2 regions of the Variovorax sp. RTB1 genome follow, and region 2 is predicted to be linked to the other one. Evidence: riboswitches for the same ligand, from Rfam matches in the RefSeq annotation. Region 2 holds a riboswitch; the other holds the start of a gene.
What was found. A riboswitch is a leader RNA that binds a small molecule or an ion and turns the genes downstream of it on or off. The one in region 2 is predicted to bind S-adenosylhomocysteine.
Positions count from the first base shown of each region.

Region 1: another riboswitch for S-adenosylhomocysteine. It lies ahead of ahcY (adenosylhomocysteinase); the one in region 2 lies ahead of metH (methionine synthase).

Region 1 covers NZ_JASJXG010000004.1:52,918-68,754, forward strand. The annotation lists gene uvrA (excinuclease ABC subunit UvrA) at 1-3,457, shown strand, start outside; gene QN397_RS04115 (Fic family protein) at 3,820-4,893, shown strand; gene QN397_RS04120 (HAD-IIB family hydrolase) at 4,971-5,768, opposite strand; gene QN397_RS04125 (peptide chain release factor 3) at 5,786-7,414, opposite strand; gene phaP (TIGR01841 family phasin) at 7,540-8,010, opposite strand; gene QN397_RS04135 (hypothetical protein) at 8,141-8,824, opposite strand; S-adenosyl-L-homocysteine riboswitch at 8,926-8,994, shown strand; gene ahcY (adenosylhomocysteinase) at 9,071-10,525, shown strand; gene QN397_RS04145 (TlyA family RNA methyltransferase) at 10,532-11,374, shown strand; gene metF (methylenetetrahydrofolate reductase [NAD(P)H]) at 11,352-12,176, shown strand; gene QN397_RS04155 (septal ring lytic transglycosylase RlpA family protein) at 12,173-12,907, shown strand; gene QN397_RS04160 (23S rRNA (adenine(2030)-N(6))-methyltransferase RlmJ) at 12,947-13,843, opposite strand; gene rplM (50S ribosomal protein L13) at 14,005-14,475, shown strand; gene rpsI (30S ribosomal protein S9) at 14,472-14,864, shown strand; gene erpA (iron-sulfur cluster insertion protein ErpA) at 15,007-15,387, shown strand; gene mdtD (multidrug transporter subunit MdtD) at 15,460-15,837, shown strand, end outside.
Region 2 covers NZ_JASJXG010000001.1:165,573-181,409, forward strand. The annotation lists gene QN397_RS00795 (PACE efflux transporter) at 1-410, shown strand, start outside; gene dinG (ATP-dependent DNA helicase DinG) at 446-2,731, shown strand; S-adenosyl-L-homocysteine riboswitch at 2,780-2,864, shown strand; gene metH (methionine synthase) at 2,897-5,665, shown strand; gene QN397_RS00810 (ArnT family glycosyltransferase) at 5,720-7,522, shown strand; gene QN397_RS00815 (glycosyltransferase family 2 protein) at 7,519-8,478, shown strand; gene QN397_RS00820 (GtrA family protein) at 8,519-8,917, shown strand; gene QN397_RS00825 (protein NO VEIN domain-containing protein) at 8,957-9,871, opposite strand; gene QN397_RS00830 (VOC family protein) at 9,995-10,474, shown strand; gene QN397_RS00835 (amidohydrolase family protein) at 10,520-11,719, opposite strand; gene QN397_RS00840 (TetR/AcrR family transcriptional regulator) at 11,665-12,420, opposite strand; gene QN397_RS00845 (ferredoxin--NADP reductase) at 12,420-13,193, opposite strand; gene QN397_RS00850 (6-hydroxynicotinate reductase) at 13,465-15,054, shown strand; gene QN397_RS00855 (UPF0280 family protein) at 15,068-15,837, shown strand, end outside.

The DNA of each region.
Region 1 (15,837 bases), on a different contig from region 2:
CTTCGAGCACGTCGAGATGCAGTTCCTGTCGGACGTGTACCTGCGTTGCCCGGACTGCGATGGCAAGCGTTACCGACCCGAGATCCTTGAGGTGACCATCGAGCGCGGCGGCAAGAACTACAACGTCGCCGACGTGCTCGACCTGACCGTCGCCGAGGCGGCCACCGTGTTCGCAGTCGACCGCGAAGTGCTGCGCGTGCTGCAACCCATCATCGACGTGGGGCTCGACTACGTGAAGCTCGGCCAACCGGTGCCGACCTTGTCGGGCGGCGAAGCGCAGCGGCTCAAGCTCGCCGGCTTCCTGGCCGAAGCTGCCAAGAGCGCGACGTCGAGCAAGCAGGCGGTCGCGCGCAAGGGAACGCTGTTTTTGTTCGACGAGCCGACCACCGGCCTGCACTTCGACGACATCGCGCGGCTGATGCGAGCCTTGCGCAAGCTGCTCGACGCCGGCCATTCGCTGGTCGTGATCGAGCACAACCTGGACGTGATCCGCGCCAGCGACTGGTTGATCGACCTCGGCCCCGAAGGCGGCGAGGGCGGTGGGCAAGTGGTCGCGACCGGCACGCCCGAGGCCTTGCGCGAAGACCGCGCATCGCTCACCGGCGCAGCATTGGCCGACTATGAACTGGCGATCGGTCCCGACGCCTACAAGGTGGCCGAGCGCAATGCGCGCCGCTATTCGGGCAAGACGAAAGCCAAGGCGCCGGGCAGCAACGCGATCCAGATCGTGAATGCGCGCGAGCACAACCTGAAGAATCTTTCCGTCGACATTCCGCGCGGCAAGTTCAGCGTGGTCACCGGCGTCAGCGGCTCTGGCAAGTCAACGCTTGCTTTCGACATTCTCTTCAACGAAGGGCAGCGCCGTTACCTCGAATCGCTCAACGCGTATGCGCGCAGCATCGTGCAACCGGCCGGTCGGCCCGAGGTCGACGCGGTATATGGCATTCCACCCACGGTGGCGATCGAGCAGCGCCTGTCGCGTGGCGGCCGCAAGAGCACGGTCGGTACCACCACCGAGGTATGGCACTTTTTGCGGCTGCTGTACGTCAAGCTCGGTATCCAGCACTGCGTCAACGACGGTGCAGCCGTGCAGCCGCAAACGCCCGACAGCATCGCGGCGCAACTGCTCAAGAACTTTCGCGGCCAGCACATCGGCCTGCTCGCGCCGCTGGTGAGCAACCGCAAGGGCGTGTACACAGAACTGGCCGATTGGGCCCGGCCGCGCGGCTTCACGCACCTGCGTGTCGACGGTGGGTTCTTGCCGACGACCGGTTTCCCGCGGATCGACCGTTTCAAGGAGCACAGCATCGAACTGCCGGTGGCGAGTCTCGATGTGCTGCCGGAGAACGAAGCCGAGTTGCGCGACGCGCTGCGCCGCGCGCTGGAGCACGGCAAGGGCGTGGTGCATGTGTTGAGCGAACTCACCGGCCTGCGCGCCGCGATGATGGCCAACGCGCCGACCCATGGCATCGGCCACGTGCATGTGTTCTCTACGTTGCGGGCCTGCCCGATCTGCAGCACCAGCTACACCGAACTCGATCCGCGGCTCTTCTCGTACAACAGCAAGCACGGCTGGTGCCCCGATTGCGTCGGCACCGGTGTCAAGCTGAACAAGGACCAGCGCAAGGTGTTCGACGACTCGGTGCTCGGCGCCGACCAGAAGGGCCGCGAGCAAACCTTTGCGGAGCCGGAGGCCGAAGACGTCGGTGACGTGGCCTGCCCGACCTGCGAAGGCACACGTCTGAATGCGATCGCGCGCGCCGTGCTGTTCGGAGCCGCGCCCGACGCACCGGCCACAGGCGCCGTGAACCCGTTCGGCATCGGTGGGATCGGCATCACGCAACTCGCGCGCATGAGCGTGATCGAAGTGCGCGAGTGGTTCGAAACACTGCAGCTGGTGGGGCGCGAAGCGGAGATCGCGCGTGACCTGGTGCCGGAGATCAAGAGCCGCCTCGAGTTCCTCAAGGAAGTCGGACTCGGCTACCTCACGCTCGACCGTGGCGCGCCCACATTGAGCGGCGGCGAGGCACAGCGCATTCGCCTGGCGGCGCAACTTGGCAGCAACCTGCAGGGCGTCTGCTATGTACTCGATGAGCCGACCATCGGCCTGCATGCACGCGACAACCAGATCCTTCTCGACGCGCTGCACAAGCTCGGCGAAAAAGGCAACACGCTGGTGGTGGTCGAGCACGACGAAGACACCATCCGGCGCGCCGACCACATCATCGACATCGGCCCGAGCGCGGGCAAGCGCGGTGGGCGATTGGTTGCCGAGGGCTCGGTCGCCGACATCGAGGCCGCGGCTGATTCGCAGACTGGCCGCTATCTGCGCAATGCCATCAAGCATCCGCTGCAGGAGCGCCGTCCGGTGCCGGCGCCCGAAGTGGGTGCCCCCGGCTGGTTGACGGTGCGCGGTGCCAATCTGCACAACCTGCAGGAGGTGACGGCGTCGCTGCCGTTGCATCGATTGGTGGCGGTCACCGGCGTCAGCGGCTCGGGCAAGTCGACGCTGGCGCGCGACGTGCTGCTGGCCAACGTGTATGCGATCGTGGTGCAGCGAATGACCAAGGCCGGCCGCGATAACGATGCCGCAGGCAAGCGCGCCAGATGGGCCGGCTGCAGCGCGGTCGAGGGCTACGAAACCATCGACCGCGTGCTCGAAGTCGATCAGACGCCGATCGGCAAAACGCCGCGCAGCTGCCCTGCCACCTACATCGGTTTCTGGGACACCATCCGGAAGCTGTTCGCCGACACGCTGGAAGCCAAGGCCCGCGGCTACGGTCCGGCGCGCTTCAGCTTCAACACCGGCGAAGGCCGCTGCGCTGGATGCGACGGTGCTGGTGTGCGCACCATCGAGATGAGCTTTTTGCCCGACGTGAAGGTGCCGTGCGAGGTGTGTCACGGCGCCCGCTTCAATCCCGAGACGCTTGCGGTGAGCTGGCGCGGCAAGAGCATCGGCGAAGTGCTGCAGATGGAGGTCGACGATGCCGTCGAATTCTTCGCGGCCATGCCGAACATCAGCCATCCAATGCAGTTGCTGAAAGACGTGGGGCTCGGCTACCTGACGTTGGGCCAGCCGTCTCCGACGCTGAGCGGCGGCGAGGCGCAGCGCATCAAGCTGGTGACCGAGCTGAGCAAGGTGCGCGACGACATCACGCGGCGCGGTCAGAAGGCGCCGCACACGTTGTACGTGCTGGACGAGCCGACCGTCGGGCTGCACATGGCCGATGTCGAGAAGCTGATCCATGTGCTGCACCGGCTGGTGAACGGCGGGCATAGCGTGGTGGTGATCGAGCACGATCTGGATGTCGTCGCCGAGGCCGACTGGGTGATCGACCTTGGGCCTGAAGGTGGTAACGCTGGTGGTCGCGTCGTGGCGGCGGCACCGCCGGAAGAAGTGGTGCGTTTGGGCACGCACACCGGCGTGGCGCTGGCGCCTGTGCTGGCGCGGGCATAGGCGCGTTGGGTGGCGCTGCGCTGGAGGGGTTTGCGCCGGCGGCGTACCTGCCGCTGCGCATCAGGGTGCGCACGTCGCGGGCGGGACTTCCCGATTGCTGGCCGGAAGCTGGCTCGGTCCAATTTGGGCCCAGTCAAGGAGTCTCCCTCATGTCCTCGGCCCGGTACACCCAATTTGCGCAGGACACGATGGCGCGGGAGAAGGTCTTGATCGAGAAACTGGGGCTGGCGAAGGGGCAGTAGGGGGGGCGTTACGTGCATAACTTTAGCCGTTCTTTAAACACGTCGGCGCCAACGTGTATAGAAATTCAAGTTTTCTATGCATGTTGGAGATAACATGCAAGAAAACTTTAATCCAGTCTGATGCACAGCCTCCCGCCCCTTGAGCAGCTCGATGCCGGGCGTTTTGACACGCCGGCAATCCTGAAAAAGCTCGCCAGCGCGAGCCGGCAACTGGCCGAACTCAAAGGCATCGCGGCGGCGATCCCGAATCAAGATATTCTGATCAACACGCTGGGCCTGCAGGAAGCCAAAGCCAGTTCCGAGATCGAGAACATCATCACGACGCACGATGAACTGTTCAAGGACGATGTGCTGCCCGAGGCCTTTGCCAACCCGGCCGCCAAGGAAGTGCTGCGCTATCGCCAGGCGCTACGAATCGGCTTCGATCTGGTGCGCAGCAGCGGGTTGATCACCTCCAATCAGATCGTCGAGATCCAATCGGAACTGGAGCGCAACAACGCCGGTTTTCGCAAGCTGCCGGGCACGGCCCTGAGAGATGGCGCCGGCCGCACCGTCTACACGCCGCCGCAAGACCCGGCCGAGATCGTCGCGCTGATGCGTGGGTTGGAGCGCTTCATCAACGAGCCCGACTTGTTTGCTGTCGATCCCCTGATCAAGATGGCGCTGATCCATCATCAGTTCGAGAGCATTCACCCCTTCTACGACGGCAACGGCCGCACCGGGCGCATCGTCAACGTGCTCTACCTGGTCAAGGAGGGGCTGCTCGATAGCCCGGTGCTCTACCTGAGCAGCTACATCATGCGCAACAAGGCCGACTACTACCGCTTGTTGCAAACAGTGCGCACCGAAAACCGCTGGGAAGAATGGGTGCTTTACCTGCTGGAGGCGGTGCAACAGACGGCGGCGCAGACCATCGGGACCATCAACGCGATCAAGGCCGCATTGGCAGACTACAAGCAACGCATCCGCGCAGGCTACAAGTTCTACAGCCAGGATTTGATCAACAACCTGTTCATGCACCCGTATACCAAGATCGATTTCATCCAACGCGACTTGCAGCTGTCACGCCTGACCGCGACCAAGTACCTGGACGCACTGGCCGAGGGCGGGTTCGTGCAAAAGCAGAAGATCGGTCGCAGCAACTACTACGTCAATCTGGCGCTCACCGCGATCCTGCAGGGCGACGTTGCATGAACGCCAAAGCCGGGGTGCGCTCAACAAGCCCTGGCTTGGCCGATCCACTCGGCCCCATGCGTGGCCAAGTCCGAACCTCAGCGCACGACCCGACTCTCCAGCACCGCCCGCGCGACTTCGGCAAACCCCGCCCCACGTTCTCCCTGCGTGATGTAGCGCGGCAGGTGCGTCAGCTTGGGCACGAAGCGCTGCACATTGGCCACGCCGATGCTGTTCGCAAAGGCGTCAAACATCAGTTGGTCGTTGGTCGAATCGCCGACGTAGGCCCAGCGGCTTATCTCTGGGTCCAGCGCGCGGCCCCATAGCTCCCGCACGATCCAGCGCGCGCCGACCAGCTTGTTGTGGTTACCGTACCAGCCGTTGATGTGGATGCTGCTGACCGTCGCGTGCAGGCCTTCGCTGCGCATCAGCGCGACCACGGCGGCGATCTGCGTCTCGCTCAATCGCGTGAACTCGCTGTGGTCAATCGCGATGTCGGTCTCGCGGCCCGGTGAGTCGGTGGCGCGCTGCGCGCCGGGGATCTCGTGCTCGATGCGCGCCAGCACGCCTTGCATGCGCGTGAAGTTGACGGCGCGCGTGGCGACGTCTTGTTGGTGGCGCTTGCTCAACACGCCCGCGTGGTCGGCAATCAGCGCCACCGCACCGTTCTCGGCAACGATCGCATCGACCGGCCATGCAGCCGCGAAGGGCTCGCTCCAGCCGACCGGGCGACCGGTGATGGCGACGACCTGCAGGCTGGCGGCCTTCAGGTCGAGCAGCGCCTGCAAGGCGTCGGGCGTGATGGCGCCGTCGGTGGTGAGCGTGTCGTCGATGTCGGTCAAAACACCCAGCAGGCCGCGCCGGGCGTTCCACGACCATCGCGCCAACGGCAGCATGGCGGCCTGCGCCAGCTTCAGCCGGCGCTTTGCAGCGCCAGCCCGGCGTGCTCGCGCAACGGATGAAAGTGGACCTTGGGGAAGCGTTCCTGCGCGAGCCGCACGTCGTACGGCGACGTGCACAGGTACGCAAGCGTGTTGGCCGCGTCGAGCGCCATGCGTGCCGGGTAGGCGTTGACGAAGTCTTTAAGTTCCGCCGGCGTGTCGGCAGTGATCCAGCGGGCGCCGGTGTACTGGCAACCTTCGAGCCGTACGTCGACGTCGTACTCGCCCTTCAGCCGGTGCTGCACCACTTCGAACTGCAGCTGGCCGACAGCGCCGAGCAACATCGGCCCGCCGATCTCGGGGCGGAACACCTGGATCGCACCTTCTTCTCCGAGCTGCGCCAAGCCTTGTTGAAGCTGCTTGGTACGCAGCGGGTTCTTCAGGATCACCGTCATGAAGAGTTCGGGCGCAAAGAAGGGCAGGCCGGTGAACATCAGGTTGGCGCCATCGGTGATGGTGTCACCGAGCTGCACGCCGCCATGCGTGGTGAAGCCAACGATGTCGCCGGCATAGGCCTCTTCGACCGCCTCGCGGCGCTGGCTCATGAAGGTGACGACGCTGGTCGGCCGCAGTTCTTTCGACGTGCGCTGCACCTTCAGCTTCATGCCCGGCGTGTACTTGCCCGAGGCCATGCGCACGAAGGCGATGCGGTCTCGGTGCGATGGATCCATGTTGGCCTGGACTTTGAACACGACGCCGGCGAAGTCCTTGTCTTCCGGCTGCACTTCCTTCACCACAGGCTGGCGATTGACCAGCGTGGTGCTGGTGCGCGACTGCGGCGGCGGCGCCAGATCGACCAACGCATCGAGCACTTCCATCACGCCAAAATTGTTGACGCCAGAGCCGAAGAACACCGGCGTCTGCTTGCCCGCGAGAAAGGCTTCGCGATCCCACGTCGGCGAGGCACCGGCTGCCAGTTCCATGCTCTGCTCGGCAGATTCGAACTCGCTGCCGAAGCGCTTGATGAGCTCGGCGCGGTTGTCGAGGCGAATGGTTTCGAACTCCTGCGGCAGTCGCTCCTTGCCGGAGTCGAACACCGTCATGGTCTGGGTGCGCAGATTCATGATGCCGCCGAAGGATTTGCCCTGGCCGACCGGCCAGGTCATCGGCACGCAGGGCATGCCGAGCTCGCGTTCGATCTCGTCCATGATGTCAAGCGGCTCGCGCACTTCGCGGTCCATCTTGTTGACGAACGTGATGATGGGCGTGTCGCGCTGCCGGCAGACTTCGATCAGGCGGCGCGTCTGGGCTTCGACGCCGTTGGCCGCATCGATCACCATCAAAGCCGAGTCGACGGCGGTCAGCACGCGGTAGGTGTCTTCTGAAAAGTCCTTGTGGCCGGGCGTGTCGAGCAGGTTGATGACGTGGTCGCGGTACAGCATCTGCATGACCGATGAGGCCACCGAAATGCCGCGCTGCTTTTCGATCTCCATCCAGTCGGAGGTGGCGTGCCGCGTGGCCTTGCGCGCCTTGACCGAACCGGCAATCTGGATCGCACCTGAGAACAGCAAGAGCTTTTCAGTGAGCGTGGTCTTGCCGGCGTCTGGGTGGGAGATGATCGCGAAAGTGCGACGGCGACGGGTTTCGGAGGCGAAAGACAAAGTGGGCAATCTGCGGGGGGATTGCCCGATTTTACGGATGCGCTCCTGGCTTCTCCCGCACGGGGCTAGCGCGACGCCACAAAGCCGTAGTCATGCCGGTCGCGTCGAGCGCGCCGGCAGCCCTCTCACTTGCGCTGCAGCAGCTTGGTCACTTCGTCGACGTTGTCCTGCACCCGCTGGCGCACGACTTCGAAAGCGTCCTTCTGCGACTTGGCCGCCAGGTCGGCCAGCTCCTTGATGTCGTCGATGGCACGCTGGAACGACGCGCGACCCAGTTCGTCGAGCTTGGCAAGATTTTCTTTCGGGTCTTTGCCTGGGGCCGCCTTGGCTGCGGACTGCCATTCGGCAATCGCGCTCTTGATCATCTCGGTCTGACGCTGCACCACCGTCTGCAGGCCCTTGTACGACTTTTCGTTGGCCTGCATCACGGCCTGAAGGTCCTTGCGACCGCTGTCGAGCAGCTTGCTGCCGGCGCCGGTCAGGTTGACGCTCTGCAGACGCTCGGCCATGCCCTTGAGCATGTCGGCCGGGCTGGGGATTTTGGTGTTGCCCTGCGAAGCGGTGGGCTGGGCGGCAGCTTTCTTGGCGGTGGCCATGGGAGTCTCCTGAGGTTTGAGGAAGGCGGACGCCGCGCCTGTCGATGCGGAAATCCGTTGCCACGATACGCCGCAGCGGCGCGGCTGCGGCGGTTCTCTTCGCCAATTTACTTCCGGGATTTCCCTTGGATTACATCGGCGGCGTGAAGCCGTTGCGGCCGGCCAGCACGCGCAGTGCCGTCGGGGTGCCGTTGCGCTCTTGCGCGTTGATCAGCACTTTCGCGCCGGGGACCAGCAGGGCGTCGGTTACGGGCTTAAAGGTCACGACGGGCACGTTCGGCGGAACGATGAGCGTCTTTTCACCGCCCTTGTAGCTGAGCTTCAACTGCTGGCCGCCGCGCACGTTCTTCGGCGCCGCGGCGAGGTCGGCCACCGTCGCATTGGTCATGGTGCTCTGCGGCTGCAAGTCCCATGGGAAATGGCCTTCGCCGGTGCCACGCGCTGCTTCAGGGAACACCAGCACTTCGAGCGCTTTTTGCGTGCCGTCCGCCTGCGGCATCGCTGCCGTGCCGATGAAGCTCCCTTGCTTGATGTCGCTCAGCTGGATTCGGTAGACCTCGGAGATCGGCATGTCGGCGACCCGTGCCAGCGAAACGACTTCGCCGCCACGGTCTTTGACGATGACCTGCTTCTGGTCTGCGTAGACGACGGTGCCGCGAATGCGCACTGTCGGCGCCGCAGCAGGTGCCGCCGCCGGGCTTTGAGCGGCAGCTGTGACGGGAAGCGTCCCGAGAGCGAACAACGACGCCGAAGTCAGAAGGAGGGAGGCAAGCGGTGAAAGCGTGCGGAAGGAAGAGGTGGGGGGTTGGATCATCGCCAGAGCCTAATGCGACCTGAGAATTTCGGCTTGTCGGCGGTAACGCCGACCCTTCCGGGCGGTGACGCACGCAATCGGGCGTCTGCGCTAAAATCCGTCGTTCCGAGGAGCGTTGCAGCGCCATCAGGCGTGAGGCTCGGACCACATCGCAACCACGCTCAACCGCTGTTCTCGCGGTGAGTCGATCTACAGGTCTACCTTCCCGAGCGCGGCGGCAATTCTCAAACTTGCTTTGGAGTTCTCATGAGCGCTGTTCTCGAATCCGCATCCGCCGTCGCAATCCCTCTCAAATTGACCGATCAGGCCATCGCCGACATCACGCTGGCCGCTTGGGGCCGCAAGGAAATCCGCATCGCGGAGACCGAAATGCCGGGCCTGATGGCCATTCGCTCCGAGTTCGCGAAGTCGCACCCGCTCAAGGGCGCGCGCATCACCGGCTCGATCCACATGACGATTCAGACCGCGGTGCTGATCGAAACGCTGCAAGCCCTCGGTGCCGACGTCCGCTGGGCATCGTGCAACATCTTCTCGACGCAAGACCACGCAGCCGCTGCCATCGCAGCCGCCGGCACGCCGGTTTTCGCCGTCAAGGGCGAGACGCTGACCGACTACTGGGACTACACCCACGCCATCTTCGACTTCGGACCCAAGGGCTCTAAGGGCGAAGGCCCCAACATGATCCTGGACGACGGCGGCGACGCCACGTTGCTGATGCATCTGGGCCAGCGCGCTGAAAAAGACCTGGGCGTTCTCGCGAACCCGACCAGCGAAGAAGAGCGCATCCTGTACGCCGCGATCAAGGCCAAGATCGCTGTCGACAGTACCTGGTACACCCGCAAAGCCGCCGAGATCATCGGCGTGACCGAAGAAACGACCACGGGCGTTCATCGCCTGAACGAGATGTCGGCGAACGGCACGCTGCAGTTTCGCGCCATCAACGTGAACGATTCAGTCACCAAGAGCAAGTTCGACAACCTGTACGGCTGCCGTGAATCTCTGGTCGACGCCATCAAGCGCGCGACCGATGTGATGATCGCCGGCAAGGTGGCGGTCGTGGTGGGCTACGGCGACGTGGGCAAGGGCTCGGCACAAGCGCTGCGCGCCCTGTCGGCGCAGGTATGGGTCACCGAGGTCGATCCGATCAATGCGCTCCAGGCTGCAATGGAAGGCTACAAGGTTGTGACCATGGAATACGCTGCCGACAAGGCGGATATCTTCGTGTCGGCGACCGGCAACCTGTCCGTCATCACGCACGACCACATGGTCGCCATGAAAGACCAGGCCATCGTTTGCAACATCGGTCACTTCGACAACGAAATCGATGTCGTGTCGATCGAGAAGTACGAGTGGGAAGAGATCAAGCCGCAAGTCGACCACATCACCTTCCCGGACGGCAAGAAGATCATTTTGCTGGCCAAGGGTCGCCTGGTGAACCTGGGCTGCGGCACGGGCCACCCGAGCTTCGTGATGTCGTCGTCGTTCGCCAACCAGGTCATCGCGCAGATCGAGCTTTTCACCAAGCCCGACGCGTATGAAGCCGGCAAGGTCTACGTGCTGCCCAAGCACCTCGATGAGAAGGTCGCGCGCCTGCACCTGAAGAAGGTCGGCGCCATGCTGACCGAACTGACGCCAGCGCAAGCGGCCTACATCGGTGTCGATAAAAACGGCCCTTACAAGCCTGACACCTACCGCTATTGATAGCGCATGCGCGCTGATCAATTGTTGGTGGAGCGCGGCATGGCCGCGTCTCGATCGCAGGCCGTTCGCTTGATTGCGGGCGGTTTGCGCTGGCGCGATGCGGGCAGCAGCGACGCATGGCGTGACGTGGCCAAGAACCGCGACGACCTGCCTGAATCGGCCGAGCTCGACCTGGTCGACGGCGCCGAAGCGCGCTACGTTTCGCGCGGAGGACTCAAGCTCGAAGGGGCTTTGAAGACCGCAGGCATCGATGCGACGGGGCTGCAGTGCCTCGACATCGGCCAGTCGACCGGAGGCTTCACCGATTGCCTGCTGCAGCACGGTGCGGCGAAGGTGGTCGGCGTCGACGTCGGTCACGGCCAGTTGCACGCGAAGCTGCGCGAAGACGAGCGTGTGATCGCGGTCGAAAAGGTCAATGCGCGAGCGCTGACCGCGGTCGACCTGATCGCTTCGAGTGTCGACGCCGAGGACGACCCCGAGACGATGGAAATCGAATTCGAGCCGCGCTTCGACCTGATCGTGGGTGACCTCTCGTTCATTTCGCTGACGCTGGTGTTGCCGGCGGTGGTGCCTTTTCTAGCAGCCGATGGCCGCATGCTGATGCTGGTCAAGCCGCAGTTCGAACTGCAGCCGGGCCAGGTCGGCAAGGGCGGCATCGTGCGCGATGCGGCGATGTACCCGATCGTGGAGGCACGCTTGCGCGAAGCCTGCGCTGCGCTGGGACTGCGTGTTGTGCAGTGGTTCGACAGTCCGATCGTCGGCGGCGATGGCAACCATGAGTTTTTCATTCACGCCGTTCGCGCGGACGGCGCTCCAGGAGCCGGCGATGCGCCTTCCGCTCAGCTTTGAATTTTTTCCGCCGAAGACGGTCGAGGGCGCGACCAAGCTGCGTGCAGTCCGGCAGCAGCTCTACACGCGAAAGCCCGAATTCTGCTCGGTGACGTATGGCGCCGGAGGCTCGACGCACGACGGCACCTTCAACACGGTGCGTGAAATTCTGGGCGAGGGCGTGGATGCGGCGAGCCACTTTTCGTGCATCGGTTCGACCAAGGCAACCGTGCGCATGCAGTTGGCCGAACTCAAGGCGATGGGCGTCAAGCGGCTGGTCGCATTGCGCGGCGATTTGCCCAGCGGCTACGGCGTTGGCGGCGAGTTTTTGTACGCAAGCGATCTGGTCTCGTTCATTCGCGAAGAGACAGGTCGCGACTTTCATATCGAGGTCGCTTGCTACCCTGAAGTGCACCCGCAATCGCGCTCGCCCGAGGCCGACTTGCGGGCTTATGCGGCCAAGGTCGAAGCGGGCGCCGATTCGGCCATCACGCAGTATTTTTTCAGTGCCGAGGCCTACTTCCGCTTCGTGGATGAAGCCCGCAAGTTGAAGCTCGACGTGCCTGTCGTGCCGGGCGTCATGCCGATCACTAACTCGACCCAACTCATGCGTTTCTCGGACGCCTGTGGCGCTGAGATTCCTCGCTGGATTCGTCTTCGGCTGCAGGGTTTTGGCGACGATACGGCGTCGATCAAGGCGTTCGGACTCGATGTCGTCACCGACCTGTGCGTGCGACTGCGAGACGGCGGCGCACCTGCCCTTCATTTCTACACGATGAATCAGGCTGCTGCGACCTTGGGAGTTCTGGAGCGCATCGAGTGAATGTCGCGTGCCCGGCCGCCCGCCATGCGGGGTGGACCGGATCGCGTCGCGCGCTGCGAGGCGCGCTGGCCGGTTTGCTGTGTCTGCTTGCGGCCTGCGGCACACCGCCGCCCGATGCCAATGCGCCCAAACCTGACGCGTCAGCGGATTCATCGGGGCGCTTTCGGTTACGGCCGTTGCCACGCGAGCTTGCGGTGCCGGCCGGTGCCGCTCCACGTTCGCAAGTGCCATCGGTGCGCTACGAGCTCTCCATCTCAGGAACTGGCGAACTCTCGCCGGACGATGGCGTCCCCGGTGACGGAAGCCCTCGCGAAATCTTCGAGCGCGGTGGCGCTTCCTGGTACGGCATCCAGTTTCACCAGCGCAAGACTGCCAACGGAGAGCGCTTCGACATGACCGCATTCACGGCCGCTCACAAGACACTGCCATTCAACACGCGTGTCTGCGTGCGAAGCCTGGTGAATGGCAAGGAGGTGTTGGTGCGGATCAACGATCGGGGGCCCTATGCGCTGGGTCGCATCATCGATCTGAGCCGCGCTGCGGCAGATCAGATCGGGCTGACGTCAATGGGGATCAAGCAGGTTGCGTTGTCGGTGATCGATAAGAAAGACATGCGTTGCAGCGGCGCGGCCGTCGACTTCGCCGATGCGCCGATGGCGGGTGATTCTGCGGCGTCGCCTTCGAGCACGCGGAAGGTACCGGTCAAGCCATCGAATCGCAAACGCCGCTAGATATCGGCGTTGAATGAACGGTCGCAGAGGCGCCGAAACTCAGCCGCCGCTGTCGAGCGAAAACGCCGCATGGCGGTCTTGCGCCAGAAGCTCTACCAACTGAGGCAACGCCGCGGCCAATTGCGGTTTCAAGGTAAACGGCGGATTGATCAAAAACATGCCGCTGGCTGGCAGGCCGGGTCGCTTAGTCTCGCCAGTGGGCGTAGATGTCAGCTTGCTGGACTTTACGGTGAGCGTCGCGTGCAACCACGACTTACCGGCCTTGGTCGCCATCGTCTTGAGGCGGCGCGGCAAATCGTGCGCTTCAGGCCTCGGAATGATCGGATACCAGACGGCGTAGGTGCCGGTGGCGAATCGCTTGAGCGCTTCGGCCGCGAACTCGAGCACGCGGCCGTAGTCGCTTTTGATCTCGTAGCTTGGGTCCATCAGCACCAATGCGCGACGCGATGGTGGGGGCAAGAATTTGCTGGCGCTCAAGAAACCGTCTTCGCGCAGGACGGCAATCTGCCGACCTGCGTCGAGTTGCGCGATGTTGGCGTCGAGGGTTTTGGCATCGGTGGGATGCAACTCGTATAGTTTCAACCGGTCATGGTCCCGCAACAGATGCTGGATGATGAAAGGCGAGCCAGGATAGATCTTGGCGCCGCCTTTCGGGTTGAAGTCGGCGATGACGCCGAGGTAGCGGGCGATGGCGTCCGCGAGGGGCGCGCCGTCTTTCGGCTTGGCTGCCATCAGTCGCAACAGACCTTCCGCCGCCTCCCCGCTGGTGTCGGCGTAGTCGCCATCCAGACGGTACAAGCCGGCGCCGGCATGCGTGTCCACCACGGTCAGCGCCGCGTCTTTTTCGAGCAAATGAGTGAGCGTGGCGATCAACACCGTGTGCTTGAGCACGTCGGCGTGGTTGCCGGCGTGGAAGGCGTGGCGGTAACTGAACATGGGTCGATGGTACCCGCCAGCGCCGAATCTTTATATAATAGAAGGCTTCGCAGCGCTTTTGTGGCCCCGCGGCGAAGCGTGAACCCCACCTAAGAGATTCCCGTCAGAGGAACGCCGACCGTGGAAAAGGGCCCGCCAAACCCTCTTTTAAAGAGAATCTCATGACCAAAACTTTCAGCGCCAAACCCGCTGACGTGGTGCACGAGTGGTTTGTGGTTGACGCGACCGACAAGGTCCTCGGACGAGTAGCCAGCGAAGTTGCTCTCCGTTTGCGCGGCAAACACAAGGCCATTTACACGCCTCACGTCGATACCGGTGACTTCATCGTCATCATCAACGCAGCCCAGCTTCGTGTCACCGGTGCCAAGCCGATCGACAAGATCTACTACCGTCACTCGGGCTACCCGGGCGGTATTTCGGCTACCAACTTCCGCGACATGCAAGCCAAGCATCCCGGCCGCGCGCTGGAAAAGGCCGTCAAGGGCATGCTGCCCAAGGGGCCCCTCGGCTACGCCATGATCAAGAAGCTCAAGGTCTACGGTGGCGCAGAGCACCCGCATACCGCGCAACAGCCCAAAGTGCTGGAAATTGCAGGCTTGTCCACCAACGCCCAACGTGAGGCCGCCAAATGATCGGTGAATGGAACAATGGCACCGGCCGTCGCAAATCGAGCGTCGCCCGTGTGTTCATGAAAAAGGGTACCGGCAAGATCACGATCAATGGCAAGGACATTCAGGCCTACTTTGGTCGCGAAACATCCATCATGATCGCGAAGCAGCCGCTGTTCCTGACGAACAACGTCGAAGCTTTCGACATCATGATCAACGTGAATGGCGGCGGCGAATCGGGCCAGGCCGGCGCGGCGCGCCACGGCATCACCCGTGCGTTGATCGACTACGACGCGACGCTCAAGCCGGTGTTGAGCCAGGCTGGCTTCGTGACGCGCGATGCGCGCGAAGTCGAGCGGAAGAAGGTCGGCTTGCACTCTGCTCGCCGCCGGAAGCAATTCTCGAAGCGTTAATTCGCTTTTGGAGCTGCTGTTTGGGCTTACTGCCCTCGCAGTCAAAACGCCGCCTTCGGGCGGTTTTTTGTTTGTTGCAGTAGCATTGCCTTCATTGGCTGCACGTGCTCGCACGTTTGGCCGCACTTACAGGAGTACTCACATGAGCGCCGTTGCCGAAAATATCGTTTCTGAAATGCCTGTTCCGAATATGCCGGAACCGATTTTGTTTACTGACAGCGCCGCCGCGAAGGTGGCTGACTTGATCGCCGAAGAAGGCAACCCTGAACTCAAGCTGCGTGTCTTCGTGCAGGGTGGCGGATGTTCTGGTTTCTCGTATGGTTTTACGTTCGACGAGATCACCAACGAGGACGACACCACGATGACCAAGAACGGCGTCTCGCTGCTAATCGACGCCATGAGCTACCAGTATCTGGTGGGCGCTGAGATCGACTACAAGGAAGATTTGCAGGGCGCCCAGTTCGTCATCAAGAACCCGAACGCGACCAGCACTTGCGGCTGCGGCTCCAGCTTCTCAGCCTGAGATTTGCAGAAGTTCTTCGCGTTTGTTTGAACAGCCGCCTAAGGGCGGCTTTTTGTTGCCTGAGTTTTTGCGATGACGCTTCCTGTCGGATCTAATTCAACGCCCATTTCTCCGGTGCCCCCTTCGGCGCCAGCACCGGGCTATCGCAAAAGTCTGCTCTGGCTCGTCGCCATCGGCTTTTTCATGCAGACGCTTGACGCGACCATCATCAACACCGCATTGCCCGCCATGGCGGCGAGCCTGGGCGAAAGCCCGTTGCGGATGCAGTCGGTCGTGGTGGCCTATGCGCTCACGATGGCGATGCTGATCCCAGCCTCGGGCTGGATCGCCGACCGTTTTGGTACGCGCCGCGTCTTCTTCTCCGCCATCTTGTTGTTCGTGCTCGGGTCGGTGCTTTGCGCCGCATCGCATGGCATCGGTCAACTCGTCGCGTCACGGGTGCTGCAGGGG
Region 2 (15,837 bases):
ACGAAGGCATCGCCATCGTGGCCGCCAGCGTCGGGCTCGCGCTGATGTCGGGGCAGGGCCTCGGTCATTCGGGGGCGTTGGCCGTGGTCGCCTCGGTCATCGCCGTGCTCTGGAACCTGGCCTTCAACGCGCTCTTCGAGCGCTGGGAATCGCGGCAAGCCGTGCGTGGCCGCAGCGTCAAGCGCCGCATCGCGCATGCAGTCGGCTTCGAGGGCGGGTTGATCGCCTTTCTGGTGCCGGTGTTCGCCTGGGCGCTGGGCGTGAGCCTTCTGGAGGCGCTGGTGATGGACCTCGGCCTGGTCGTGTTCTTCCTGGTCTACACCTTCGTTTTCAATTGGGGCTTCGACACCGTTTTCGGTCTGCCCACATCGGCTGCAACGCCTTCCACGAGCGCTGCTCAGCCGGCCTGAACCAGCGCCGCACTGCGGCATGCAACACTCGCTCGATGTCATCTTTGGAATGGGCCGCGTCGGCCTTGCAGGCGTTCGACGGGGCTGTGGCCGCGAGCAAGGGATTTCGCAGTCGCGAAGGGCAGCGGCGCATGGCCGAACACGTGGCGCGCACGCTGAGCGTTGCCACGCTCGGCAAGGCTGAAAAGTCGAATCTTTCGCAAGAGTCGCAAATCGGCGCCGTCAGCGGCGCCGATGAGCCGGTCCGCGCGATTGCCGTGATCCAGGCAGGGACTGGCGTCGGCAAGTCGCTCGCCTATTGCGCACCTGCCATCGCGCTGGCCCTGGCGCGCAACACGCGCGTGGTGATTTCCACCGCTACGGTCGCGCTGCAAGAGCAGTTGGTGAACAAGGACTTGCCGGCGCTCGCCGCGCTGCTGCCCGAGCCGTTTCGCTTCGCGCTCGCCAAGGGCCGCGGTCGCTACGTGTGCAAGCTGAAGCTCGAACGCCTGACCGGCATGGCGGCGGATGGCGCCGACGCAGAGCACGGAAGCCACGGCGAAGAGGGCGACAACTTCGAAGACGACCTGTTCGCCGACGAAGAGGCCGGCGAGGGCGCGTCGCGCGCCGTGCGGCCACCGCATGAGGTCGCCGCGCGCCTCCAGTTCCATACCGGTATCGCGCAAGCGCTTAACCGCGGGGCATGGGACGGCGACCGTGATTCGCTCGACGCCCAGCCCGCCGCCGACCTCTGGGCACCGATGGCGGCCGACGCTGCGTCGTGCACCGGCAAGCATTGCCCATCGTTCAACGGCTGCGTCTACTACGAGCGCCGCAAGACGCTGGTCGGCGCGCAGGTGATCGTGGTCAACCACGACCTGCTGCTGTCGTCGCTCAACAACCGCTTGCTGCCCGAGCTCGACAACTGCCTGCTGATCCTCGACGAGGCGCACCATTTGCCGGCCACCGCGCTCTCGCAATTTGCCTGCCGCATGGACCTGGGCCGCCACGTGTGGGCCGAGCGGCTGGCCCAGCGTGCGGTGCGCGTTGGCGTGCGGCTGGAGGTGACCGAGGTGGCCGACATTCCGATGCATGCCTCGCAGATGCGACAGGCGCTACAACAGGTCGAGCGGCTGGTGATGGAACTGTACGGAGAAGCTCTCCAGACCGGCCTCGCGAACGCCTTCAACGCAACGGGTCGCAACACATCCCGGGCACGTTTGCCGCTCGGTGAACTGCCGGAATCGCTGCAGGGACCACTCGGTCGGGTGGCGCACCATGCTTCCGGATTTCTGGACGCGTTGCGTGTCATCGCGAGCGCGTTGCGAGCCGAAATGCGCGACCAGCCAGCACTCGCCCGCCGGCTGTCCGCCATGTATGCCCAACTCGGCGCGCTGGCGCCACGGCTCGAACAGACACTCGACACCGCTCAATTGCTGTTGCGCGACGCAACGCCCGGTGCAGCGCCGGCCGCCAAATGGTTCACGCTGGAAGTCGATGGCGACCTGGCCACGCTGCAAGCCCACGCGAGTCCGTTGCTGCCTGGAGCGACGCTGCGCAACAACCTGTGGAACAAGGTGCGCGGCGCAGTGCTCACATCGGCCACGTTGACCAGCTGCGGACGCTTTGATTTTTTCTTGCGCGAGTCGGGCCTGCACGGTTTGCACGAGGAAGGCGTCGCGACCACGCTCGAAGTGCCCAGCCCGTTCGACTACGCCAAGCAAGGCAAGCTCATCGCGGTCGAGACCCGAGCCGATCCTCGCGAAGCTGCCGCCTATGTCGCCGAGATGGTGAAAGCATTGATGCGCGATCTGGCCGATGTGCGGCACGGTGCGCTCGTGCTGTTCACCTCGCGGGAGCAATTGCGCATGGCCGTCGAGGCGCTGACGTCCCGCCTGAAGCCCATCGTGCTGCTGCAGACGGCGATGCCGCGCCAGCAGTTGATGGCCACGCACCGCCACCGCGTCGCCGAAGGCCTACCGTCGATCATCTTCGGCATGCAGTCGTTTGGCGAAGGGCTGGACCTGCCGGGCAAGCTGTGCGAATCGGTCTTCATCGCCAAGCTGCCGTTCGCATCACCCGACGATCCGGTGAGCGAAGCCCGCGCCGAGTGGCTGCGTACCGTCGGCCGCGATCCTTTCACCGAGTTGGTGGTGCCGGCGACGGCGATTCGTTTGGCGCAGTGGGTCGGTCGCGCGATCCGCAGCGAGGACGATCGGGCGAGCGTGTATTGCTATGACCGGCGGCTGGTTCGTACGTCTTATGGGCAACGGTTGCTGCAGGGCTTGCCGGCGTTTGCGCTGACGACTGTGCGTGCGTCGGAGGTGGCGGTGGTCGTTTGACCAAACCCTCACGCGGCATCGACGATCCGAAAGCCGCCTAAAATTAAGCCTCTCGAGGAGCGTTGCAGCGTTGACCGGTCTTTCTCAAGACCCGGTCACGTCAGGCTCGGGATCGCAACGACGCTCACCTGATTTCAAAAATCTACAGGTGAGCCCGTGTCCCAGATGTCCCCGAACTCCGAGTCCCCAGAGACCTCAGGTACTCCGATTCTTCCGCCGCTGATGCTCTCGGGCCTCGAACCGGTCACGATCGGCGAGGGCGCCTTGTTCGTCAACATCGGCGAGCGCACCAACGTCACAGGTTCGAAAGCATTTGCCCGGATGATCCTGAATGATCAGTTCGAGGAGGCGCTCGCGGTAGCACGCCAGCAAGTCGAGAACGGCGCGCAGGTAATCGACATCAACATGGACGAGGCCATGCTCGACAGCAAGGCTGCCATGGTCCGGTTTCTCAACCTGATCGCCAGCGAGCCCGACATCGCGCGCATGCCGATCATGGTCGACAGCTCCAAGTGGGACGTCATCGAAGCCGGTCTGCGCTGCATCCAGGGCAAGGGCATCGTCAACTCGATTTCGATGAAAGAAGGCGTCGACGGCTTCAAGCGGCAGGCCAAGCTGGTGCGGCGTTACGGCGCTGCAGCGGTGGTCATGGCGTTCGACGAAAAGGGCCAGGCCGACACCTACCAGCGCAAGATCGAAATCTGCGAACGGGCCTATCGCATCCTGGTCGACGAGGTCGGCTTTCCGCCGGAAGACATCATCTTCGACCCGAACATCTTCGCCATCGCGACCGGCATCGAAGAGCACAACAACTACGCGGTCGACTTCATCAACGCGACGCGCTGGATCAAGCAAAACCTGCCGGGCGCCCGCGTGTCGGGTGGCGTGTCGAACGTGAGCTTCAGCTTTCGCGGCAATGACCCGGTGCGCGAAGCCATCCACACCGTGTTCCTGTACCACGCCATCAAGGCGGGCATGGACATGGGCATCGTGAATGCCGGCATGGTCGGCGTGTACGACGACCTCGAGCCGGTGCTGCGCGAGCGGGTGGAAGACGTGGTGCTCAACCGCCGCGAAGACGCTGGCGAGCGCCTCGTCGAAGTGGCCGAGACGGCCAAGAGCGGCGCCAAGGACGAGAGCAAGAAGCTCGAATGGCGCGGCACGCCGGAGCACCCGGTGGCGGTCGACCAGCGCCTGTCGCATGCGATGGTGCACGGCATCACCGACTTCATCGTCGACGACACCGAGGAGGCCTACCAGATCATTTTGGCGAAAGGCGGCCGGCCGCTGCATGTGATCGAAGGGCCGCTCATGGCCGGCATGAACGTCGTGGGCGATCTGTTCGGCCAGGGCAAGATGTTCTTGCCGCAGGTGGTCAAATCGGCACGCGTGATGAAGTCGGCCGTGGCGCATTTGCTGCCCTACATCGAGGCGGAAAAACTGCTCGACGAAGCCGCGGGGCGCGATGTGCGCACCAAGGGAAAGATCATCATCGCGACGGTCAAGGGCGACGTGCACGACATCGGCAAGAACATCGTCACCGTCGTGCTTCAGTGCAACAACTTCGAAGTGGTGAACATGGGCGTGATGGTCCCGTGCCACGAAATTCTGGCGCGCGCCAAGGTCGAGGGCGCCGACATCGTGGGGCTCTCGGGCCTCATCACGCCGAGCCTCGAAGAGATGCAGTATGTCGCCGGCGAGATGCAGCGCGACGACCATTTCCGCATCAAGAAAATCCCGCTGATGATCGGCGGCGCGACCACCAGTCGCGTGCATACGGCCGTCAAGATCGCGCCGCACTACGAGGGCCCGGTCGTCTACGTGCCCGATGCCTCACGCAGCGTGAGTGTGGCGCAGAGCCTCCTTTCGGACAACGCCACCAAGTACATCGACGAACTCAACGCCGACTACGAAAAGGTGCGACTGCAGCACGCCAACAAGAAGCAGATACCGATGTGGTCGCTGGCGAAATCGCGGGCCAACAAGACGCCGATCGACTGGGCGAACTACACGCCGCCGGTGCCCAAGTTCATCGGTCGCCGCGTGTTCAAGAACTACGACCTGACCGAGCTCGCCAAGTACATCGACTGGGGCCCGTTCTTCCAGACCTGGGACCTCGCGGGTCCGTTTCCCGCCATCCTGAAAGACGAGGTGGTCGGAACCGAAGCCGTGCGCGTGTATGCCGACGGTCAGCGCATGTTGAAGCGCCTGATCGAAGGCCGTTGGCTCAGCGCCAGCGGCATCGTCGGTTTCTGGCCCGCCAACACGGTGAACGACGACGACATCGAGTTCTATACCGACGAGAGCCGCACCGAGGTCGCCATGACTTGGTATGGCATGCGCCAGCAGACCGAGAAACAGATGATCGATGGCGTGATGCGACCGAGCCGCTGCCTGGCCGACTTCGTCGCGCCGAAAGACAGCGGCCTGAAAGACTATGTCGGCATGTTCGCTGTTACCGCGGGCCTGGGCGTCGAGAAGAAGGAGAAGTACTTCGTCGACGACCTGGACGACTACTCGGCCATCATGCTGAAGGCGCTGGCCGACCGGCTGGCCGAGGCCTTTGCCGAATCGCTGCATCACCGCGTGCGCACCGACCTCTGGGGCTATGCGCCGCACGAAGGCCTGAGCAACGAGGACATGATCGCCGAGAAGTACCGCGGCATTCGTCCGGCGCCCGGCTATCCGGCCTGCCCCGACCACAGCGTCAAGCGCGAGATGTTCGAAGTCATGCAGTGCCAGGACATCGGCATGACGCTAACCGAAAGCCTTGCGATGACGCCCGCCGCCAGCGTCAGCGGCTTCCATTTGAGCCATCCTCATTCGACGTACTTCAACGTCGGCAAAATCGGGCATGACCAGTTGCAGGACCAGGCGGCGCGCAGGAAACAAAGCGAGGCCGAGTTGGAGCGGCTGCTGGCCCCGAATCTATAACCCGTCGGCCGGTGCGTCCGTGGCCGGCGACCGGGAGTTTCTATTTTCCAGAAGTTGATTTTTGCAGCGGCGCACTACGCGGCGCTGGCGGTGTTCGTCGTGAGCTGTTGGGGCTACGGGCGCGCCGTGTTGTCCCGCATCGGCGCGCCCACGCCGGCCGACGTTTGGCTCGAAGCCGGTATGACCGCCACGCTCGGGGTCGGCCTGTTCATCTGCGCGTTTCAGGCATTGGCCATCGCGGGATTGTTCGGCGTGACGGGCGTTCTCGTGCTGGTCGCTATCGGCATCGGCGCTGCGGCGCTGCAAGTGCCGGCATGGCGGCGGCAATTGCGTGAGCGTGCCGCGGCTGCTACCTTTCCTTCCTCCTGGGGCGCCGACGCGCCGATGTCGTGGCTCGACAAAGCCGCACTCGCCGCGCTCGCGCTGATCGCTCTTCCGGCGCTGGTCGCACCGCTCGCACCGCCCGCCGTCTTCGACGAACTGATGTACCACCTGCCGTACGCGCGCATGCTGGCGCAGACCGGCGCGCTCGGCATCCACGACTGGCTGCGCTACCCCTGGTTTCCGTACAACTACAACCTGCTCTATGCCGCCGCGCTGCTGGTCGGCGACGACGTGCTGCCGCACTTCCTGAGCGCGCTCGCGGGCGCGCTGTCGGTAGGGATGGTCTATCGGCTCGGACGACAGCACACCAGCCGCACGCTCGCGCTCGCCGGCGCCGCCATCTGGCTCGGCCTGGGCGACTACGCCAGTGCGCTGATCGACATGGGCGTCGCACTGTTCGTGCTGGCCGGCTGCGTCGCGCTGTGGTGGTGGCGCGAGGCGCAGGATGCGAAGAGTCCGCAAGCGCCGCGCTGGCTGGTCGTGGCGACATTTTTCTTCGGCGTGGCGGCAGGGTGCAAGTACCAAGCGCTGACTTTTCTTCCGTTGGTCGCGGTGTTCGTGCTGTGGCGCGAGCGTCGGCCCAAGGTGTTGGCGCTCGCGCTGTTGAGCTTCTTGCTGCCGTGCATCTACTGGTACGCGCGCAACGCCATCACGACGGGCGACCCGTTCAACCCGATCGGCGCGCGCCTGTTCGGCTTCACCAACTGGAACGCCGCCGACTATCAGAACCAGTTCGACGACGTGAAGGCGCACGCGGCATGGCCGAACCTGGCGATCTGGGGCGTCGTGCTGGCGCCTTTGAGCCCATGGTTCAGGCGGTCTGCGGCGGTGCGCGCGGCGGTCGTGTTCTGCGCCTACTCGCTGGTCGTCTGGCTCGTGACGTCGCGCTATCCGCGCTACATGACGGCGTCGTACCCGTTGGTCGCGCTCATGTCTGCGCTGGGCTGGGCCGTGTTCTTCAAGGCGATCGCTTCGGGCGTTCGCAAGGCCGCACCGGCGTTCGCGGCGTGGTCACGATGGTCGACGGTCGGCGTTTGGGTCGGTGGGCTGTTGATCGTCACGCTCGCCGCCATGTCGGTGCAACAGACATTCAAGAGAGGCGCCATGGTCTCGCTCACGCAGGACACGCGCGATGCCTTCCTGCGCGTGAACGTGCCGGGCTATGAAGTGATGCGCTACCTGCGCGAGCATCCGCACGGCAAGCTCTATCAGGTGGCGCTGAGCGAGGCGATCTACTACGGCCCCGACGAGGTTTGGGGCGACATGCTCGGGCCGTGGCGCTACGCCGATTTTCTGGCTGCGCCGCCAGCCGAGATGGCGCGCAAGTTCATGTCGCTGGGCTTCGGTTCTCTGGTCGTCGCCTCGCCCTATGTGGCGGGCCTCAGCAGCAAGCCCGGCTTCGACAAGCACTTCGTTCCACTGTTCGAAAAGGACGGTGCCAAGGCCTACCGTATCCTCGCGGACGCGCCATGACCGAACTCTCCTTACTTTCCCTGCGCATCGCCGCCGTCATCCCGTGCTTCAACGAAGCGCTCGCCATCGCCCAGGTGATCGCCGAATTCAGGGCTGTCCTGCCCGAAGCGCAGGTCCACGTTTTCGACAACCACTCGACCGACGACACCGCCGCAGTGGCACGCGCCAGCGGGGCGCGCGTCACGCACGTGGCGCTGGCCGGCAAGGGCAACGTCACGCGGCGTATGTTCGCGGATGTCGAGGCCGACGTGTACGTGATGGTCGATGGGGACGCGACCTACGATCTGGACGGCGTGCGCCCGATGATCGATGCGCTGGTGGCAGGCAACCTTGACATGGTGGTCGGCTATCGCGTCGACGACGGCGCCGATGCCGAGACCTACCGGGCTGGCCACCGGCTCGGCAATCGCATGTTGACCGGCGCTGTCGTCGGACTCTTCGGCGGCCACCTCACCGACATGCTGTCGGGCTACCGGGTGTTCTCGCGCCGCTATGCCAAGTCGTTCCCGGCCGTGTCGGCGGGCTTCGAGATCGAGACCGAACTGACGGTGCACGCGCTCGAACTGCGCATGCCCTTCGCCGAACTGCCGGTGCGCTATCGCTCGCGGCCCGAGGGCTCGCACAGCAAGCTGTCGACCTACCGCGACGGCTGGCGCATCCTGAAGACGATCTGCAAGCTGTTCGTGAGCGAACGGCCGCTGCAGTTCTTTGCCAGCATCGCAGGGATGCTGGCGCTCGTGTCGCTGCTCGCCGCCCTGCCGCTAGCGCTCACTTACGTCCAAACTGGTCTGGTGCCGCGCTTGCCGACGGCCGTGCTGCTCACCGGCAGCATGCTGACCGCCATGCTCGCCTTCGTTTGCGGCGTGGTGCTGCACACGGTGACCATCGGCCGGCGGGAAGCCAAGCGGCTGCGCTACCTCGCGATTCCGGGCGTGCGACACGCTGTCGAGCCTTGAAGCATCCATCGATGTGCAGTGATCCGGCGATCAAAGCGCGATGAAGCTCGGTCGTGAATTCCTGACCTTCGCTGCGGTGGGCATCGTCGGCCTGGGAGTCGACGTCGGCGTGCTGTACCTCGCTGCGCCGGTGCTCGGCTGGTATGCAGCACGCGTCATGTCGTTTCTGGCCGCGGCCAGCACGACGTGGGCGCTCAACCGGCGCTACACCTTCGCGGCGCGGTCGTCAGACACGTCGATCGTGCGTGAGTACCTCGGCTATCTGGTGACGATGCTGGGCGGCGCCGTCATCAACTACGCGGTCTACGTCGCGACCCTGCACTGGATCGACGGTCGCTGGGCACCCGCGCTCGGCGTGGCGCTCGGCAGCTGCGCCGGCCTCACGCTGAACTTCCTGTCGGCGCGGCAGCTGGTGTTCAAGGCCCGGCGCGGTCCCTGACTGCGAACCGCGGCGCTACGCAGGGTAGGGCAGGGCAGGCTAGTCGAGCAGCGGCTCGAGCCCCGACGCGCTGTCGATTTCGGTGGGCTTGTAGAGCTTGTGCGCCGCCGCCGGGCCGGGGACATCGGTGACGACGACCAGGCGCCATTGGTCTGTCGTCTTGGCGCACGCGCGCTCTTGCGCCGAGAGCTGAAAGCTGGCCATCCCCGCCGCTGTGCCTTTCACCGCGAGCTTGAGCAACGTGGCGCCCTTCTTGTCCTTCACCTCGATGTCGTAGCCGAGGTTCTGGCCGACCACGTTCTCAGGCTTGTATCCGTAGCCCGCGAAGTGGCGCGTCAGATACTCCAGCGCGGCCGTCTGCAGCTCTTCGCGGGAGGCGACGACCACCACGACTTCCGGCGGCGGCACCGGAACGCCGCCCCGCGCACGTGCGGCCTGCATGTCTTCGTCGGTGGGCAGCCAGCCGCGCGCGCCGCGCACCAGCACTGCGACCTTCAGGTCGGCATCCCACGAAGCGACGTGCCATTCCTGCTCGTCTGGGACACGTGTCGAGACTTTGGCCGCCTTGTCCGTTTCCAGGTCTGCAATCTCGATGCGGTTCGTCTGCAATACGGCCCGCACGCCTTGGCCCGCGTCGAGCGACCGCTTGAGCAAAGTCAGACGGTCTTTGGCGCGCTGAATCTGCTGGGCGCTTCGCTCCCCGCCGTCCAGCCGGCGCTGCGCATCCAGCGACTCGAGATAGAACCAGCGCCCATCGCCGGAGATGCTGACCAGCTCCGCCCAGACGGTGGCGATCACGTTGTCGCCGGTCGCCAGCCAGGCGTGGTCGCCGGCTTTGTCGCGCGCTTCGAACACGCCCATGCGGGCAATGATTTCGACAGGCGTGCGTTTTTCGCCCGTGAGGCGCTTTTCGTTGATGAGGGCCAGGACGGCGGGTTCGACTTCTTTTTCCATGCGGGAGGGAATCTGCGGGTTGTGACCGTCTCAAGTATGCCGCGAAGCGCTCTGGCCATTGTCGGGTGGCTCGCGCAGAATTCGTTTCGGGTTCGGCTTCGCTCAATTTTCAGGAGATACGAAATGACCCCTAAAAACACGATTTGTATTTGGTACGACGGCACCGCGTTGGACGCCGCCACCTTCTACGCCAAGACGTTCCCTGACAGCGCGGTGGGCGCCGTCCACCATGCACCGGGCGACTATCCCGATGGCAAGCAGGGCGATGTGATGCTGGTCGAGTTCACCGTTGCGAGCATCCCCTGCATCGGTCTGAACGGGGGCCCGCATTTCAAGCACAGCGAGGCGTTCTCGTTCCAGATCGCGACCGACGACCAAGCCGAGACCGATCGCTTGTGGAATGCGATCGTCGGCAACGGCGGTCAGGAAAGCGAGTGCGGATGGTGCAAGGACCAATGGGGATTGTCCTGGCAGATCACGCCGCGCGTACTGATGGCTGCCATCGCGGACCCCGATCGCACGGCGGCCAAGCGCGTGTTCGACGCGATGATGACCATGAAGAAGATCGACGTCGTTGCGATCGAGGCGGCGCGGCGGGGCTGAACGGTCGCCGGGCCGATGCCCGACAACGCGGGGCGCTGGTGGCGCTCAGTGCGCGCCGGAAACTACCGTCGGCACCTCGGTCGCAGGCGGTGTATTGCGACTCCGGCCGCAACGCACGATGCCGTCGATCATCACCATGCCGACGCCGGGAATGTCGCCGATCTGCACGCTCTCCAGCAGGCCCGACGCGGGCGAATGCTGCGCCCTGTCCATGAACACGAAGTCGGCATCGCGGCCGACTTCGATCAGGCCGCTGTTCAGATTGCGGATGCGCGCCGTGTTGCCGGTCGCAAAGCAGAACACCTGCTCTGCCGGAATGTTGGCGAAGGCCGAGATGAACGACACCATGCGCAGGATGCCGAGCGGTTGCACACCCGAGCCTGCAGGGCCGTCGGTGCCGAGGATCACGCGGTGCGGGCACTTCAGTTCCATGGCGGCGCGGGCCGCGGCGATGGCGGTTTTCTCGTTGCCGTTGTGCACGATCTCAATGGCGCGCGAACTCTTCTCGCACAGCTCGCACACATGCGCTTCGGGCAGCGAGGTGTGGCCGCCGTTGATGTGGCCGATGATGTCGGCGTCGGCTTCGAGCACTACGTCCTTGTCGATGTAGCCCGAGCCCGGCACCGAAGGGCCGCCCGTGTGGATGGTGCTCTGGATGCCGTACTTGCGGGCCCACGCGACCATCTCCTTGGCTTCGTACCCGGCCTTGACCGTGCCCAGTCCCACTTCGCCCAGCAGTCCGACGCCGGCTTCGGCCAGTTCCTTGAAGTCGCTCTCGACCATGCCTTTTTCGATGACCGGCGCACCGGCCAGCACCTTCACGCCGGCCGGGCGAAAGTTGTCGAACGCGCGTTGCGCCGTGATGGCGAGCGCCTTCAATCCGACGATGTCCTTCGGCCGACCTGGCAAGTGCACTTCCCCGGCCGAGATCATGGTCGTCACGCCGCCGTTCATGCTCGACTCGATCCAGCCGAGCTGGCTCTGACGCGGCGTCCAGTCGCCGAACACCGGGTGCACGTGGCTGTCGATGAGACCGGGCGCCACGGTGGTCTGGTGGCAGTCGATGACGGTCTTGGCACCCTCGACGTCCAGGTCCTTGTACTTGCCGACCGCGACGATCAAACCGTCGTTCACCACGATGGTGTCGGCATCGAGAATGGGCTTGTCGATGTCGCCCGAAAGTAGCAGGCCTATGTTCTGGATGACGACTTTGCCCGACTTGCCGCCGGTTGCGATTTCTGCCATTTCTTGACCTCGTGGGGGACTGTTGTTGGTTCATCGGGGACGCCGGCATCGACCGTGCGCAGCACGGTCTCGATGACGAAGTCTTCCCAGTGCGACACCGCTTCGGGCGTTTCGAGCGGCTCGCCCAGAAACGCAGTGAGCGTGTGTCGGTTCGACGTATAGAAGTAGCCGGTCGATGCGATCAGCAGATACAGATCGCGGGCGGCGACGTCGGCACGAAAGAGCCCTTGCGCCACGCCACTGGTGAGCAACTGCTGGATGATGGCGATGGCCTGCGAGGAGTACTCGCGCGCTCGCAGCGACTTGGCGATGTGCCGGCCCTTGTGCAGGTTCTCGGTGTTGAGCAGCGTGACGAACTCGGGGTTCTTGCGGTAGTAGCCGAGCACGAAGCGGATTACCGCGGTGAGCGATTCGACGGGCCGCGTGGCATCGAGTTCGATCGAGGCCTCGGCCTCGTCCATGCGCCGATAGATGCCTTCGAGCACCGCGATGAAGAGGCCCTCTTTGCTGCCGAAGTAGTAATAGATCATCCGGTCGAACGACTTGGCGGCTTTCGAGATTTTCTCGACACTGCCGCCGTCGTAGCCGTACTTGGCGAAGACCTTGGTGGCGGCCTTCAAGATCGAATCGCGCGTGGCCTGCGCCGCAGCCTCGCGCACGCCGGTGCGGCGTGTGGGCTTGGCGGCGGCCTTGCGCTCCATTATTTTTCAGCGAAGGCGCGTTCGATGACGAAGTCGCCGGGCGTCGAAGTATTTCCTTCTTTGAAACCCTTCGCTTCGAGCATGTGCTTTAGATCGACCAGCAGGCCGGGGCTGCCGCACAGCATGACCCGGTCTTCGGCGGCGTTGATCGGCGGCAATCCCAGGTCGTCGGTCAGCTTGTTGCTCTCGATGAGCTCGGTGATGCGGCCCATGTTGCGGAACTCTTCGCGCGTCACGGTCGGGTAGTAGAGCAACTGCTTTTCGATCATCTCGCCCAGGATTTCGTGCTTGGGCAAATGATCGGTCACGAGGTCGTGGTACGCCAGCTCGTCGATCTGGCGCACGCCGTGCACCAGGATGACCTTCTCGAACTTCTCGTACGTTTCCGGGTCGCGGATGATGCTCATGAACGGTGCGAGGCCGGTGCCGGTGCCGAACAGATAGAGCCGCTTGCCGGGCAGCGTGTAGTCGATCAGCAGCGTGCCCGTGGGCTTGCGACCCACGATGATGGTGTCGCCCGGCTGGATATGCTGCAGCTTCGAGGTGAGAGGGCCGTCTTCGACCTTGATGCTCAGGAACTCCAGGTGCTCTTCGTAGTTGGGGCTCACGATGCTGTAGGCGCGCAACAACGGCTTGTTGTTCACCTTGAGGCCGATCATGGTGAAGTGGCCGTTCGAGAAGCGCAGGGAAGGATCGCGCGTGGTGGTGAAGGTGAACAGCCGGTCGGTCCAGTGGTGGACGGTAAGGACACGTTCTTCGCTGAATGCACTCATACGGGATTCGATGTTGGTTGTGAACAGAAGTCGGTCATCCGATTGTCCTAGGTTGCCAAAAGCCTTGCGAACCCGCTTTGGAAACGCCGCTCGAAAACACCATTGCAAGCCTTGGGCCCGTTTGCTACATTGACCATGAATGTAGTGAACGCCACATGAAAGTGTAGGGAATGCTACACAAATGTCAGACGCCGGACAAGCGCGGCTGTCGGCACGTTTGTTGCACGCAGCGGGAATACGCGTCCAGAAGAATCCTCACGAGATCGCCACGATGACCGAACACACCAAGACAGACGGATTGCCCGGCATGGACATGCCGGTGCCGGCCAGCCGCGAAGACAGCGCCGTCGCCAAGCCGGCCAAGATCGAGTGCAACGCCTGTCCCGTGCTGTGTCAGATCTCCGATGGCCGCACCGGCGCCTGCGATCGGTACGCCAACCGCGACGGCGTACTGGTGCGCGTCGATCCCGTGGTGCTGCTGCGTCGTGAGCTGTCGAGCGCCTCGCCCGCACTCGTACCCTTCGACCGACCGGCAGCAGAGACCGCCGATGGCATCGACCCCGACTGGAACGGCGACCTGCTGCATTCCGACGAAGTCTTCGTTACCGGCGTTGGCTCGTCGACGACGTACCCCGACTACAAACCAGCGCCCTTTATCGTGGCGTCGAAGGCGCGCGGCGTGGACATGATCACCGTCGTGACCGAAGGCATCTTCAGCTACTGCAGCCTGAAGGTGAAGATCGACACCGATCGTTTTCTGGGCGCCGAGCAGGCCAACGTGCGCTACCGAGGCGAAGTCGTGGGGCACGTCACCACGGCGGAGTACGGTTCGCAGATGCTGTCGCTCGGGGGTGTGCATCACCTGACTGGTGGCAGCAAGAAAGAAGGCCGTATGACGGTCGAGCTGATGCAGTTGCTCGGCAACAAGAAGCCGGTCGAATGCACCATCGACGGCGGCGCCAGCATGGTGATCCAGGCCGGCAAGGCGCCGATCGTCAACGGCGTCGAAGAGCAGCGCATGCGTGTCGGTTGCGGCTCGGCAGCCGTCGGCATCTTCGCGCGTCAGTTCGCCAGCGTGGCCGACGAGGTGGTGGTGGTCGACGACCACATTACCGGCGTGCTCACCGAACACCAGGCCGGCAAATGCCTCGATATGCCGAAGTCGGGGGTGCAGATGCGCGGCCGCAAATCGACGCCCGGCCGTTACTTTCAGGTGGCCAATCCGGGCAATGGCTGGGGCGGCACCGACATCGACGATCCGCTGTCCATCATCGAAGGCTGGGAAGAGGGTGTGGCCAAGCCCGGCTTGCGACTGCTGATGACATCGACCACCGGCGAGCACGCGCAGTGGTACGTGCTGGACGACGCGCTGCGGCCCGTCGAGCAGCCGATGCCGTCCGAGGTGCGCCGCATCGTCGAGCGCATCGGCGAGAACTGCGAACCATCGCTGTGCACGGTGTTGTTTCTCGGCGGCGCCGGCGGCAGCCTGCGCGCCGGCGTCACGGAAAACCCGGTGCTGCTGACGCGTGCCATCAAGCGGGCGCTGGTCAACGTGACCTGCGGCGGCGCGCCGGCCTATGTATGGCCCGGCGGCGGCATCACGGTCATGGCGGATGTCATGCGCATGCCCGACAACAGTTTCGGCACCGTGCCGACGCCGGCCATCGTGGCGCCGATCGAGTTCAGCATGCGGCGGGACGACTACGCCGCCCTCGGTGGCCACATGGACAGCATCTTTTCGCTGGAGCAGGCGCTCACGCGCGGGGCCTGGCAAGACGATGGCGCCCCGCTCGCGCGCCAGTGGCTGACGCTCGACGAGGCCAATCCGTGGCCACTGGGTCAACCGCCCATGCTGGGTTAAGGCACTGCCGAAAATGACGGCACAACGCAACCGGCTCGACGCGGACCGCTGGCATTTCAGCCACGGGCCCATCGACGTCATTGCCGAGGCACATGGCGATGCAGCGGTCGTTGCCGCGGCGCATGAGGCCGCGTGGCAGCGCTTCGCCTGCGTGCTCGACGAACTGGTGGGCGAGCTGCGCGAACTGCGTCGACCGATTCAAACAGTGCAAGCGACGCACACGCTGCGCGGCCCCATCGCACGCCGCATGTGGTCGGCCTGCGCACCCTTCAGTGCTGGCTTCATTACCCCGATGGCGGCCGTCGCCGGCTCGGTCGCGCAAGAGCTCGTTGCCTGCTATCTGCGCGCCGGCATCGAACGTGCCTGGATCAACAATGGCGGTGACATCGCGCTGCACCTCGCGCCGGGCGCGCAGGTACGCATCGGCCTGCTGGCGGACATCGGGGCCTTCGATTGGCGCGGCGCCGGCCCGCTCCTGACCGACGGCCAATTCGACATCACTGCCGACATGCCGGTGCGCGGTGTCGCGACCAGCGGCTGGCGCGGCCGCAGCTTGTCGCTCGGCATCGCGGACAGCGTCTCCGTGCTGGCGGCCACCGCAGCCGAGGCCGATGCGGCGGCAACGGTGATCGCCAACGCGGTCGATGTCGACGACGTGGGCATTCGACGCAAACCGGCCAGCGAATGCAAGGACGACAGCGACCTCGGTGACATCCCTGTGACGGTCGATGTCGCGACGCTGGATTCCGTGCAGGTGCGGCGTGCGCTGGACGCGGGATCAGC